One region of the Fictibacillus marinisediminis genome, then DNA from elsewhere that is predicted to be linked to it. Evidence: riboswitches for the same ligand, from Rfam matches in the RefSeq annotation. Region 1 holds a riboswitch; each other region holds the start of a gene.
The links. A riboswitch is a leader RNA that binds a small molecule or an ion and turns the genes downstream of it on or off. The one in region 1 is predicted to bind S-adenosylmethionine.
Positions count from the first base shown of each region.

Region 1 (4,836 bases):
AAGATTCTTTTATTAGTACACCATAACCTGGCTGGCTGTGTCCAATTCTTTTCCATACCTGATAAGGGGCTTTACATAAACTTCCGTTTGAAACAAAGACTATGCAGAACTGCTGTCTTCATTAAATTGCTTGAAAAGGATTTGTGACGATGAAAAATATGTTCCGCGTTTATTTCTTGGATTGGAAAGACATTTTGACAATTCCCTCTGCAGCTCTGCTGATCTTTGGGTTAATTGTGCTGCCATCTGTTTATGCCTGGGTGAATATAAAGGGCATGTGGGATCCCTATGAAAACACATCAGGCATAAAAATTGCCATCACGAATGAAGATACAGGAGCCTTGTTGCAGGATGAGCACATTAATATCGGACGTCAAGTCGTAAGAAATTTAAAGAACAATCATAAGCTAGGATGGACCTTTGTGGATAAAGACACCGCTTATTATGGAGTGGTGAAAGGGAAGTATTATGCCAGCCTCTTCATTCCACGTGATTTTTCACAAAAGATTTCAAGCATCGCGAGTGAAAATCCTGAAAAACCTGAAATCGTATATACAGTTAACGAAAAAATCAATGCCGTATCACCTAAGATCACCCAGTCAGGAGTTTCTACCGTTATCAACCAGGTTAGCGACAATTTCACGAAGAGTGTAGGAAACGCCATCTTTAAAAAATTTAACGAAGCTGGCATGACGTTAGAAAAAGAAATGCCAACGATACTCAGCTTTGAACAGAAGATATTTTCTCTGGAAAAAGAGTTTTCTCAAATCAATCAGATGGGAGACCGTATCATCTCGGTTGATCAAAAAATGAATGAGTTAAAAAACAGAACGGGTATGATCCAAGAGTTTCAAAAAAACGTGCCAGACATCGATAAGCTGGGAGCTGTTATCCTTAAATCGGAAGAAAGCTTGCCTAAGATCAAAGTGGTGTTCGACCAGTTGGCTCCTCTTCAGGATAATCTGTTAAAACTTCAAACTGCAGATGACATGGCAGGGAATCTTGAACGCTCACTGACTGACCTAGAGGCAGCCGTGGATAAAGCGATCTCAAAAGGAAACGCAGCACAAAAAGCTAACCCGGATATCTCATTTCAGCCTGATGAACTTGAAGCGATCAAAGAAGAATTGCATCAGATTAAAAACACCGTCCAGCAAAACAAAGAAATCCTTTCTGGCCGTGCAGACTCGTACATGGATCCTCTGCAGAAGCTTTCTTCATTTGCTCAACAGGACTGGCCCGCACAGGAGCAGAAAATCCAACGGGCAGCAGATTTTATGAGAAACGAGTGGCCTGCCGTCAAACAAGATATTCAAAAAGCAGGGATATTGATGGATACCCAGCTTCCCCAAATAGAACAAGCCATCCACAAGGCCGCTATATTTGCAGAAAAAGACTTGCCCGCCATGGAGAAATCCATCACACGTACGGCCGACAAAATCAGGGATTTTGAACGCAGCAATAATCTAAGAGATATTATTAAAGCATTAAAGAACGATGCTCAAAAGGAAAGTGATTTTCTGGCATCTCCTATCACGTTGAAGGAGAATAAAATTTTTCCGATTCCTAATTATGGCTCCGCCATGACTCCCTTTTACACCTTACTGGCGCTTTGGGTGGGAGGAATGCTGCTCATCTCTTCTCTTAAAGTTGGTGAAGTTCCAAGTAAAGGAGAGGTTTCCCCGCTTTCTTTTTACTTTGGGAGACTGATGACATTTGCAACGATCGGCATGCTGCAGGGGCTTGTCGTATCTCTTGGTGACCGGTTCATTATCCATTCCTACATTGTGGACAAAACATGGTTTGTTTTATTTGCCATGTTCCTGAGCATCGTCTTTGTCATTCTAACGTATACGCTCGTTTCCATTTTTGGAAATGTGGGTAAAGGCCTGGCGGTTATTTTTCTCGTTCTGCAGTTTTCAAGTTCAGGCGGAACATTTCCTGTGACAATGACCTCTTCCTTCTTTCAAAAGCTTAATCCTTATATGCCGTTTACGTATGGAGTCAGTTTACTGCGGGAAGCAACCGGGGGAATGATTAGAGAAGTTGTACTGTCTGACTTGTATCATTTGCTGCTTTTCCCCGCTGTCTTTCTTATTGCTGCCCTGTTTTTAAGAAAACCGTTGCAGCGAATACAGAATAGAAGGGGAGCAGGTGCGAAAAAAGCAAGAATACTTCAATGAGTGGTTTATTTAGCCTGCCGAAGGCTGTTCTTTCCGCCTGCTGCCTTTGCATACTCCTCTTCAAGATCAGAGAGTGTCAGCTGAAATAAATGAAGCTCATCTTTCTTATAAATGCCCATATTGATGAGTTTATTGATCAGCTGATTTCGTTTGCTTTCCACAGCTCTTCTTAGTTGATTTTCCAAAACAATCCCTCCTTTTTTACAAGACTTATTTAAAAACACATTGTTGATTTTCTTTCCTTTTGTGCATCGAATACTGATGCTTGAAAGAGACCTTCAAGTCTTTTTTATACAGTAAGGTGTGTGTGATAGCTGGCGATGATAAGAGCCTGCTGATTTGTGAAACAAATGAAACGCCTGAAAAGCAGATGGGAATAAGCTTGGTTATATCCTTCTGCTTTTCAAAAGACGGTTCAATCACACTCCACAAAAAAACAACTACGTTTACAAACAAAGCTTTTAACAAGGCTGTTTTCGTAACCTTTGTTGCTCTTGGGAGTGGTTGATTTTCGTTTCAGCATGCTTGCTTTCCGCGGGGCGTGCGCTGAGCCTCCTCGGCGCATCCGCCTGTGGGTCTCACCTGTCCCGCTTCCCCCGCAGGAGTCTCGCACCTTGCACTCCAATCAACTATAATGAAGGGTTCTTTACAAAATGTTTCCAAAGCAACAATCTTTTAGGAAAGAGCCTTTAACAAAAAAATAAACGCCGTCATTTTCATGACGAAGCGCCTTTGGTTGACCAATCAGCAATCCTGATATTTCGCAGTGAATTAGTTGGTTTTTTACATAAATAAAAACCTCTTCTTGCGGAAGCAAATAAGCACAAGAAGAGGTTGAATCGCCATCATAAGCCATACTCTTCTTATCATTCAAGCGTTTTGCTTGTGGAATTGGCACAGTACTCATAATTAAGTCCGCTGCCGAGGCTTCAAAGGGCCAGTCCCTCCACCTCTCTAAATAAGAAATATAAGGTAAATGTATTCTATTGAATTCAATTATAGGGATTTCCATCTTATTGTCAAGACAAAAACTCATTTTATTTTCGAATGATTTCTCCAGGCTCTAATACAGGAGGATCTACAGAAACCGAATCAGGGTATTTGATCCCCTGCCCAGTATTTAGGCATATCACCTTTTCATCTGCTTTGATCCAGCCATTTTCCCTCAATCGTTTTGCGGCGGCAAACACAGCCGCGCCTTCCGGACAAATAAAACTTCCTTCAAGCTCTGCAGTTTGGCGCTGAGTAAAGCTAATTTCATCTTCTGAAACGGCAACGGCGCATCCATTCGTTTCATAAAGTGCTTCAAGGACAAGGAAATCTCCGATTGCTTTTGGAACATTGATACCAAAAGCAGCTGTCTCAGAATTTTCCCAGAACTCCGATTCACTCTTGTGTTCTTCCCATGCTTTTACGATCGGTGCACATCCTTCAGCCTGGACAGCTACTAAACGCGGCAGTCTGCTTCCTTTAAATAAGCCCAGTTCCCTGAATTCTTTCAATGCTTTATATATGCCAATCAGCCCCACTCCTCCGCCAGTTGGATATAAAATAACATCAGGCGGCTCGCTTCCGCATTGTTCTAAAATTTCATACCCCATCGTTTTCTTGCCTTCAATCCGGTAAGGTTCTTTTAAAGTGGAAGCATCATAGAAACCTTCTTCCTTCACAAGGGACGCGACAATTTTTCCGGCATCACTGATCAGGCCGTTCACAAGAAAAAGCTCTGCACCTGAAATCGCCACTTCTTTTCTCGTAATGACTGGGGCATCCACTGGCATAACGATGTACGGCTTTATGCCGGCCCTTGCACAATAGAGTGACCAGGCGGCTCCTGCGTTGCCATTGGTCGGCATGGCAAGCCGGGTAATACCGAGCTCTCTGGCTTTTGAAACGCCGACTGCCGCTCCCCTGGCCTTAAAAGACCCGGTAGGTATCATGCCCTCATCTTTCATGAGCAGATTTGCAATTCCAAGCTTCTCACCGAGAGCAGGCATGGATAATAAAGGAGTCATCCCCTCTCCCAGTGATACCACATGATCTGGGTCTATAACAGGAAGAAGCTTATGGTACCTCCAAAGACCATTCCTCTCTTTATTAATAATTTCATTCTCATTTTTCAGTTCCTCTAAATCATAGTTTACGAGAAGGGGGGAACCGCACTGGCACAATTGATTAGGTTTGTGATGAGCATAGATGCTGCCGCACTTTGGACATTCAAGATGGCTGACATAGCTGAAAGACATAACATACCTCCAATATTCCCTCACCAGAAAAGGACAGCAAAAAGGCACCGCTGTGCATAAGGAATAACATGCATAGCGGTGCCTTCAGTTTTCTGATCAGCAATTTATTCTATTGTGTTAAATTTTAATGCAGGTATTCTGATAAGTCAACTAAGGTATAACTTCCCGTTGATGTCTAGCTTAATTGTCTGGAAAGAACCTTTTCCTTAATTTCTTCAATTTGAGCCAGATGTCTCTTTTCATGATACCCCACGAAAGGAATCCATTGTTTTAATGGCATCGGGCCAAACACCGGGTGAGGGTAGGATTTCTGTTCCAAAGCCTCTTGATCATTGCTGTTTGCTACCTTATTCAGCTCATTTCGTGATTCTTCCAATTTTTCTTTTATTTTCTTCAGAGTCAGATAC
Region 1 covers NZ_JAIWJX010000002.1:1,078,229-1,083,064, reverse strand. Annotated here, with positions in the region: gene LCY76_RS05985 (YhgE/Pip domain-containing protein) at 150-2,183, shown strand; gene LCY76_RS05980 (Fur-regulated basic protein FbpA) at 2,189-2,368, opposite strand; gene LCY76_RS05970 (hypothetical protein) at 2,830-3,039, opposite strand; SAM riboswitch class I at 3,044-3,148, opposite strand; gene LCY76_RS05965 (threonine synthase) at 3,221-4,429, opposite strand; gene LCY76_RS05960 (DinB family protein) at 4,605-4,836, opposite strand, start outside.

Region 2 (4,836 bases), 2.2 Mb from region 1:
AAGAAATCCTCTTTGAGGAGGATTTCTTAAGTTTGTATTTTACGTACTGTTATAAGCATGGTTGTTGACAGCACCTCTTAGATCCGGGATATTCAATTACATAGAGAAAAAATTGATCCGTAAAAATTGCAATTGGAGAGAGATATGAGGGATTTAACTAATATAGAAATTCATAATTTTATTAAAGGTTCAACAGAGGAGCCAGCAGCTCTTTATATCCAGACACCGCTTTGCGGAACGTGTAAGATGGGAAGGCGGATGCTCGACATCACATTGGAAGCAATAAGCCAGTCAGAAACGTCTGAACCTAAAATCGGGGCTTGCAACCTAAATGCGATGCCGGAGCTTGCTGAAAAGTACAGCATCACGAGTGTCCCTTGCCTGCTTTTTTTAAACAGGGGCATTGCCGTAAAGAAGATTTATGCCATGCAATCTGTTGATTTTTTGTATCAAAACGTAAAAAAGTACCTGTAAAAGACACGAATTGTGTCTTTTTTCGTTTTTAGGGGGTATTTTTTAAATGTAATACATGGTTTATGTGGTAAAATAAAGAAGAAATGTGTAATAAATTTTACAGAACTATTCAGGTGCAACAAAATGAAACGATATCTCCAAACAGCAGCAATAGCAAGCAAGTTACCGCTTCCGAACGATTTATGGGTCAAGACTGCAAAAATTATCCTTTTCAGGAACATAACAAAAACATTACAATTGTTATAAGTCCTGTAACATTGTTATACAACTGTATCCTACAAACCTGCGAATCAATGGTATAAATGTATAGGAGAGCTTGAAACATGTTTGCTCCTGTCGACTTTTGGAATGTATGATTCATTTTATCCAAAAGTACAATACAACCTGATTTAAGAGGTGAAACTATGTCTACTGCATTTGTACCAACTATTCGTAACAGCACACCACTCATTAACATTGAAGATAAAGTACTAAGAATTCAAAGAGGAAATGATTCCTTAAGAAATGAACTGATCGAAGCTTACCAGCCATTTATTAAAAAAGTGACTTCAAAAGTTTGCAGTCAATATATAGATCGTACGATGGATGAATTTAGTGTAGGTCTTTACGCTTTCAATGAAGCCATTGATCAATATCAGGAAGGACAGGGAAGCCGTTTTCTTTCCTTTGCTGACATGGTAATCCGCCGCAGGGTTATCGACTATATCCGAAAAGAAGTTAGACAGAACCGTCTGATTTATTTGCAGCCGGATGAGGAAGATGAAGAAGGCCGTGTCGAGGACAGCTACGCAGAACAAAAAGCTGCCATGGAACATTACGAAGAAAAGATCCAGGCAGAGAACCGCGTATACGAAATCGAAGAATATCAAAAACTGCTGAAGGATTTCAGCCTTAATTTTAAAGTGTTGAGCAAACATTGCCCTAAGCATGTGGATGCAAGGGAAAACGCTAAGGAAATCGCTCGTTTGTTAGTGGAAAACCAGGAAATGGCTGAATTTTTATTGGAGAAAAAACAACTTCCTATAAAAGATTTGTTAAGTATGGTTTCCTGCAGTCGTAAAACTATAGAGAGAAATCGAAAATATATAATAGCGGTATCGCTAATATATCTAGGGGACTTTAAAGCGTTAAAGTCCTATATTCAGCCTTAAATAAGGGGAAGTTAAACGGTTGTAATTACTCGTGGGGAAATCATAATAAATAAGCAATGCAAAAGAGCAGCAAAACCCATGATGGTTATGATACGAAGCAGATCCTTCGCCTAGCAGGAGGGATATGTGGGATGAAGAATGGAATTTTAATGGAAGTTAATAAAGGGAAAGCCGTCCTATTAACGAAAGACGGTTGTTTCATCACCGTTAAGGTGCCACGCGGAAAGCATCCGGTGGTAGGTATGGAATACAGCGTTTCGAGTTTTTCAAAATGCGGAACGCGCCGATTTATATTTCCTTCTCTTTCACTTACAATAGCAGCATTGCTTATACTTGTTTTATTTTCAGGAGTAAATCCACTGGGCCGCAACGACAATACTGTTGCGGCTTATGTGAGTTTTGACGTAAATCCCAGCCTCGAAGCAGGAGTTAACAAAGACTTGCAAGTCATTAAAGTAAAAGCATATAACGCTGAGGGACGGGAAATTCTCCAATCATTAAAACAAAAGAAAAACATAAGCCTTTCCCACTTTGCTTCAGCTTTGCTGAACGCTTATGACAACAAAGGATATCTGAAGAAAAACCCGGATGTCATGATCGGAACAACCATCGTAAACCAAAATAATGACAAGCTTCTGTCTGCATTGGATGAGACTGTATCTTCCATTAAAAGGAATGCATCCATCTATAATTCGAAAGCCGCCATCACAGTAAAGAATATTAATACAAATAAACGGAATGTTGCAAAAAAGAATGGCGTATCATCTGGAAAATACATGATGTACTTGGATGCTAAACGAAAAGATAAGAACATTTCTCTTAATGAAGTGAAGAACATGTCTTATACCGAGCTAAAGAGAAAAATAAAACCTGTACATGAAGAGCCAGAAGAATCCGGCCATACAAAAAACCATTCAGAAAAAATTCTTCGCAATCATAGAACTCTTGAAACCATAAAGATTAAGACGAGTTCCCTGCATAGTTCTTCTCCAAAAGGACATGCGAAAAAAGAAGTCAAAGAAGAAAAGATAGAACCCAAGCTAGAACCAAACAATAAACGTGCTGTCCCAAAAACCAAAAGGCACGAAGGTCGAAAAAGCAGCCTTAAAGCTGAACATAAAGAAAAAAATGAATCAAAAAAAGTAAAACCACATCCTTCAAAGCAACATCACGAAGGGCCGATGTACAACAAGCAAGCAAAGAAAAATACTAATTTGAATACTGCTCCGAAACAGCATCCTGCTGTTCATGAAACGAATAAACAAAAAAACCAAAAATGGGATAAGGGAAAAAAGCTTGAAAAAAGAGAGCAGAAAAATTCTCCCGTTCATCGGTCTGAAAAAAAGTACTGGAAAAAAGAACAGAAGAAAAATCTTAAAAAGCCGCCAATGAATAAAGAAATACATAAAAAGGCTGGCTAAAAGTCGACACAGCGTTTAATAAACTGTCGAAGGAAAAATCAAGGAAGACACCAACCATCTCCCGAACATTAAGCTATACACGTTTTTTAAAAGGGGGATGTTTATGGATTGGGTTCATTGGCAGGAACAGGTTCAAAAAACGGCCTTCCTTCAGCCGCTGATAGGGACGGAGACTCCCAGTGTGACGGCTGATGGAGAACGATTATGTTTTTCCTTCGTAAATAAGTACAACGGTTCAGAGCGGATGACCATGCTTACAGGCAGGATGGATGATTTGCATGAGGTGTTTGGTGGCCAGCAGCGTCTGAGCGATTTAATCAGGCTAAAAAGAGTAACTTTTACGGGAACATACAGAGAACAGCTGAAGTTAGAATCTCTTCTGTTTTTATGCAAATTGGAGTCCTAAGCCAAAAGAATCGGGTCCTTCTATCTAAAAAACAGGAGTTATGGATTGACACTCCATAAAGGTGATGTTAAAATTCGAAACGTGCTAAGAAATGCTAACTAAATAACGAATAACAAATTCGTTCTTATCGCGAGTGGTGGAGGGACTGGCCCTATGAAACCCGGCAACCGTTAAGCAGCTTCCTGCTTGAAAAGGTGCCAAATCCTGCAAAGCAAACTGCTTTGGGAGATGAGATGACGGTGCATATAAATTTTTATGCCCTTCTGCTCATGACCTGGCAGAAGGGCATTTTTTATTTTTCAGAAAGTGAGGGATCCGGTCTCTTGATAACATTAGACGCAGTAAAAAAGATTTTTCAGACGAAAGACGGAGCTGTAAACGCAGTTGACCATGTCGATCTTTCTATAGATCAAGGAGAAATTTTCGGGATTATTGGATACAGTGGTGCAGGTAAAAGTACACTCATCCGAATGCTGAACATGCTGGAAAGACCAACGAGCGGAGATGTAAACGTTGCGGGAAAAAATCTTTCCAAACTTAGTAACAACGAGCTTCGAAAAGCCCGGCAGGAAATCAGCATGATATTTCAGCATTTCAATCTGCTTTGGTCCAGAACAGTAAGGGAAAACATTGCATTTCCACTTGAGATTGCAGGTGTGCCGAAAGCAGAGCGCCTGAAGCGGGTGGATGAACTGATTAAACTTGTTGGACTAGAGGGCCGTGGAGAATCGTATCCTTCCCAATTGAGTGGAGGACAGAAGCAAAGAGTCGGGATCGCACGTGCACTGGCCAATAACCCTAAAGTTCTTCTTTGTGACGAGGCGACTTCAGCCCTTGATCCGAAAACAACAGACAGCATCCTTAATTTATTAGTTGAGATCAATCAAAAGCTCGGCTTGACCATTGTTCTTATCACACATGAGATGCATGTCATCCGAAAGATCTGCCATCGGGTCGCTGTTATGGAAGCAGGTAAAATAGTGGAACAAGGGCCGGTTTTGGAAGTATTCAGGCATCCTAAAGAGTCCATTACAAAAGATTTTGTTAAGCAAGTAACAGAGCCTGAAGAAACGACAGACATGATCAAGCAGCTGGCATCTGAAAAACCTCAGAGCCAAATTGTACAGCTCACCTTTGTTGGAGGAAGTGCAGAACAGCCCGTTATTACAGATGTGATCCGTAAATTTGACGTTCAGGTGAATATCCTGCAGGGTAAGGTATCGCAAACACAAAACGGGCCATATGGAACGTTGTTCATCCAGCTGGAAGGAACAGATACCGAAATTCAAAAAGCGGTAGCCTATATGAATGGGCAGAAAGTAGAAGTGGAGGTGATCTCATATGAATAGTCTTTTTCCGAATGTGGAATGGAGTGGAATGTGGG
Region 2 covers NZ_JAIWJX010000002.1:3,262,603-3,267,438, reverse strand. Annotated here, with positions in the region: gene LCY76_RS17470 (thioredoxin family protein) at 145-474, shown strand; gene sigI (RNA polymerase sigma-I factor) at 879-1,625, shown strand; gene LCY76_RS17460 (anti-sigma factor domain-containing protein) at 1,757-3,046, shown strand; gene LCY76_RS17455 (hypothetical protein) at 3,150-3,452, shown strand; SAM riboswitch class I at 3,574-3,687, shown strand; gene LCY76_RS17450 (methionine ABC transporter ATP-binding protein) at 3,776-4,801, shown strand; gene LCY76_RS17445 (methionine ABC transporter permease) at 4,794-4,836, shown strand, end outside.
Region 2: another riboswitch for S-adenosylmethionine. It lies ahead of LCY76_RS17450 (methionine ABC transporter ATP-binding protein); the one in region 1 lies ahead of LCY76_RS05970 (hypothetical protein).

Region 3 (4,836 bases), 2.0 Mb from region 1:
CATGGCAAGAGTAACCGGCTGGATCTATGAAAAGGAATGTGATGTGTTTAAATGGGTGAACGGCAGACTGCAGCACCGTTTGCTGGATAAGTATTTCAATGTGATCACACACATTGGCGGAGCAACGTGCACCATTCTAACTACACTGCTTCTCCTGCTTACCATTCCTGCAGATCTGAAGAAATTTGCTGCTGCAGGAATCCTGTCTCTTATTCTCAGCCATATTCCTGTTGCGATTTCAAAGAAATGCTATCCCCGGAAACGCCCTTATCTGATGATCCCGGGTACTAAGACCTTCAGTAATCCGCTGAAAGACCATTCTTTCCCTTCAGGGCATACGACCGCGATCTTTTCGGTCATCATCCCGCTCGCTTTCATCCATCCCGGATTGCTTACCTTACTGCTTCCGCTCGGATTGTCTGTTGGCATCTCGCGTATGTATCTAGGCCTTCATTACCCAACCGACGTGCTCGCCGGTATGATCCTCGGGATCAGCTCAGGAATCTTTTCCGTGTTTTTACTCAACGTTTATCTCGTTCCTTACTTTTTATAAAATTTAGGAGGGGTTTCATGAAAAAAGCACCACAGGAAAACCGTTTGATGATTGTGCAAGAAATCAGTCCGAATCTCAAACCAAGAATCGACCTAGCAGCAATCTTCAAGCTTCCTGTATTCATGAAAACCTTTGTGCATAAACCTCCAGATTTAATTGAAAAGGTGCCAGGCACCTTTCAAAAATAAACAAGTCAAAAACAGTCGAAATGTGTCGCGCTTTAACAAATTGAAAATAAAAGTTCCGTTTTTGAACATAAATTTGATTTTTTGAACATAAAATTAGTTTTTTGAACATAAAACAAAAAATTTGAAAATAAAAACTTAAAATCATTTAATAAAGTTAGTTCTCCACACTTAATGAGTTAAAAAACTTCCAATTATGACGCTTATTCAAGCTTTTCCCCTACCCATTCGCTAAACCAAAACCTTAACAAACGACTAAAAACTAAGAAAAACCGGCCCAAAGGCCGGTTTTTCTTAATATTACGCGTTTGCTTGATCTTTAAGTGCTTCTGCTTTATCTGTTTTTTCCCAAGGAAGCTCAACGTCTGTACGGCCAAAGTGTCCGTATGCCGCTGTCTGTTTGTAGATCGGACGGCGAAGGTCAAGCATTTTAATGATTCCCGCAGGACGAAGGTCGAAGTTTTGGCGCACAAGATCAACCAATACTTCTTCAGAAACTTTTCCTGTTTCGAATGTGTTAACTGCGATCGATACAGGCTGTGCTACACCGATTGCATATGCAAGCTGAACTTCTACTTTGTCAGCAAGTCCGGAAGCAACGATGTTTTTCGCTACGTAACGAGCGGCGTACGCTGCAGAACGGTCAACTTTAGTTGCATCTTTACCGGAGAATGCTCCACCACCGTGGCGAGCATATCCGCCATACGTATCAACTATGATCTTACGGCCAGTTAATCCAGCATCACCTTGTGGGCCGCCGATAACGAAACGGCCAGTCGGATTGATGAAGTATTTTGTCTTTTCGTCAATCAATTCTGCAGGTACAACAGGCTTGATGACTTGTTCTTTAATGTCGGCTTGAATTTGCTCAAGTGTAATTTCCGGATGGTGCTGAGTGGAGATAACAATCGTATCGATACGAACCGGTTTGTCATCCTCATCATATTCCACCGTTACTTGAGTTTTACCATCCGGACGAAGGTAAGGAACTTCTTCGGTTTTACGCACTTCAGCCAATCGGCGGGACAGGCGGTGTGCCAAAGAGATCGGAAGTGGCATAAGCTCAGGTGTTTCATTGTTGGCATAACCAAACATAAGACCTTGGTCACCAGCACCGATCGCTTCGATTTCTTCATCAGTCATTGAGCCTTCACGAGCTTCAAGCGCTTGGTCAACACCCATCGCAATATCCGCAGACTGCTCATCAATGGATGTAAGAACTGCGCATGTTTCAGAATCGAAACCGTATTTTGCACGGTCATAGCCGATTTCTTTAATCGTTTCGCGAACGACTTTTGGAATATCAACATAAGTAGAAGTGGTGATTTCACCAGCAACAAGCACAAGGCCTGTCGTTACGGATGTTTCACAAGCGACACGTGCGTTCGGGTCGTTTGCAAGGATTTCATCCAGGATCGCATCGGAAATTTGGTCACAAATTTTATCCGGATGCCCTTCCGTAACTGATTCAGATGTAAAAAGACGACGACTTTTAGACAATTGAGATCCTCCTTCTCTATTGAAAGCATAGAGCAATTTTTTTATAAGATACGGTACTCATTCCTATATGGATACTTTGTTTTGTAAAATATTCAGGTTCAAACTGTTCTTAGACATAAAAAAAGCCTTTCCCTGGACCTAAAATACACGAGGGAAAAGGTCTTATGTCTACGCCTTCACCTCTTATTTTCAAGGTTTTTTCACCTTGCAGGTTAGCACCTTTTCACTTCACTGCACAAGGTGCATAGTGATGATGAAGTGTCGGTTGCTGGGTTTCATAGGGCCTGTCCCTCCACCTACTCGGAATAAGAGTAGCCGTTCCCGAAATATAATAGCGCAGTTCGACAAACCTGTCAACTTGAAAAGCTATACTTTCCCGCTCCAGCGGGAGAATAGGCGATCCTTCAAACGGAATTAGTACCTATTATATATGAAAGATTAAGCTTTTAAAAACAAAGAGCCTGATTTATGAACCAATTTACAATTTGTTAAATAAAATAGTATACATTATTTGTTCCAATGTGTTATACTAATTTCGAATTTACTTACGATATTAATGATAAATATATTTCTTAAAAGGATGGTTTTGCGAACATGAATACGGTTGATTTAACGACGACTTTAGATGACATTCTATCCAGCGCTGCTACTCATGAAAATCTACCTGTACCTATGCTTGTTGAAAAGGCGCTGCTCCGAAATGAAGGCATTTTATCTTCAACCGGTGCTCTCAGGGCCACTACTGGAAAATATACTGGACGTTCTCCTGAAGACAAATTCATCGTGGATGAAGCTAGCACACAAGATAAAATAAACTGGGGCAAAATCAATAAGCCCTTTAACGAAGAGAAATTTGAACAGCTCTATAAAAAAGTACTTCATTACTTAGGACAAAAAGAGGAATTGTTTGTATTCAAAGGATTTGCTGGTGCCGACCACGCGTACAGGATGCCTATTCAGGTGATTAATGAATTCGCTTGGCATAACCTGTTTGCCCACCAAATGTTCATCCGTCCGACTGCTGAAGAACTAAAAGGAATCGAAGCGGGATTCACCGTGGTATCTGCACCTGGATTTCAAGCAGATCCTGCTGTAGACGGGACCAATTCTGAAACCTTTATTATTATATCATTTGAGAAGCGTATCGTATTGATCGGAGGAACTGAATATGCAGGAGAAATTAAAAAGTCTATCTTCTCAGTCATGAACTACATTCTTCCTGAAAAAGGGATCCTTTCTATGCATTGCTCCGCAAATGTCGGGCAGGAAGGCGATGTAGCTCTGTTCTTCGGATTATCCGGTACCGGGAAAACTACGCTCTCTGCTGATCCGCATCGTTCATTGATCGGTGACGACGAACATGGCTGGGCTAATACTGGTGTGTTTAATATTGAGGGCGGCTGCTATGCAAAATGCATCAACCTCTCTGAAGAAAAAGAACCGCAGATCTGGAATGCAATCCGTTTTGGAAGCGTTCTCGAAAATGTCGTTCTTGACCATGAAACACGCGTAGGTGATTATAACGACGGTACGTTGACTGAAAATACTAGGGCTGCCTATCCAATTCAGGCGATCCCGAATATTATCCAGCCAAGTGTTGCTGGTCATCCGAACACGATCATCTTCCTGACAGCTGATGCATTCGGCGTATTGCCTCCGATCAGCAAACTGACAAAAGAACAGGCTATGTATCATTTCCTTTCCGGCTACACGAGCAAACTCGCCGGAACAGAACGAGGAATCACTTCTCCTCAAGCGACCTTCTCAACATGCTTCGGTGCGCCGTTCCTTCCATTGGAAGCAACTGTATATGCCGAAATGCTTGGAGAAAAAATCGATCATCATGAAGTAGAAGTATACCTGGTGAATACCGGATGGTCAGGCGGAGAATATGGTGTCGGCAAGCGCATGAACCTTTCCTACACAAGAGCCATGGTTCAGGCTGCCCTTCAAGGGGAATTAAAATCTGTAGAGACGGTAACCGACCCTATTTTTGGACTGCATACTCCAGTACATTGCCCAGGTGTTCCTGATCAAGTACTTCAGCCGAAAAAGACTTGGGAGAACCCGGAAGATTACGACCGCAAAGCAAAAGAACTTGCAGGTAAGTTCAAGGAAAACTTCGAAAAATTCAACAATGTGCCAGCAGAAATTAAAAGTGCAGGACCGCTTTGCTAACTAGCATCAACTAAAACCCATCTAAAACCGCTTCCCAGCCGAAGCGGTTTTTATTTTCCATAAAAAGGTTGAAATCGACACTTATGTCGCTTATAATAACGACATAAGTGTCATTTTAATTCTGAGGAGTGATCTCATGGAAAAGAAAGCAGGTAATACATTAAGTCAGAACAAATCTTTTATGTTTTTAATGTCGGCACAGGTCATTTCCAATCTTGGTGACTGGCTTAGCATCATGGCTATTTTTTCATTGATGGCTTTTAAATGGAACGCCTCACCGCTGGAGATGTCATTTGTCATTATTTCACTTGGACTCCCCATGACGGTTCTTGGACCGGTTGCTGGCGTGATCGCCGATCGCATGAACCGTAAAACCATCATGGTCTGTTCTGATTTTTTTCGCTGTATCATTATTCTTGG
Region 3 covers NZ_JAIWJX010000002.1:3,055,329-3,060,164, forward strand. Annotated here, with positions in the region: gene LCY76_RS16225 (phosphatase PAP2 family protein) at 2-553, shown strand; gene LCY76_RS16230 (hypothetical protein) at 571-741, shown strand; gene metK (methionine adenosyltransferase) at 1,039-2,238, opposite strand; SAM riboswitch class I at 2,419-2,550, opposite strand; gene pckA (phosphoenolpyruvate carboxykinase (ATP)) at 2,833-4,416, shown strand; gene LCY76_RS16245 (MFS transporter) at 4,553-4,836, shown strand, end outside.
Region 3: another riboswitch for S-adenosylmethionine. It lies ahead of metK (methionine adenosyltransferase); the one in region 1 lies ahead of LCY76_RS05970 (hypothetical protein).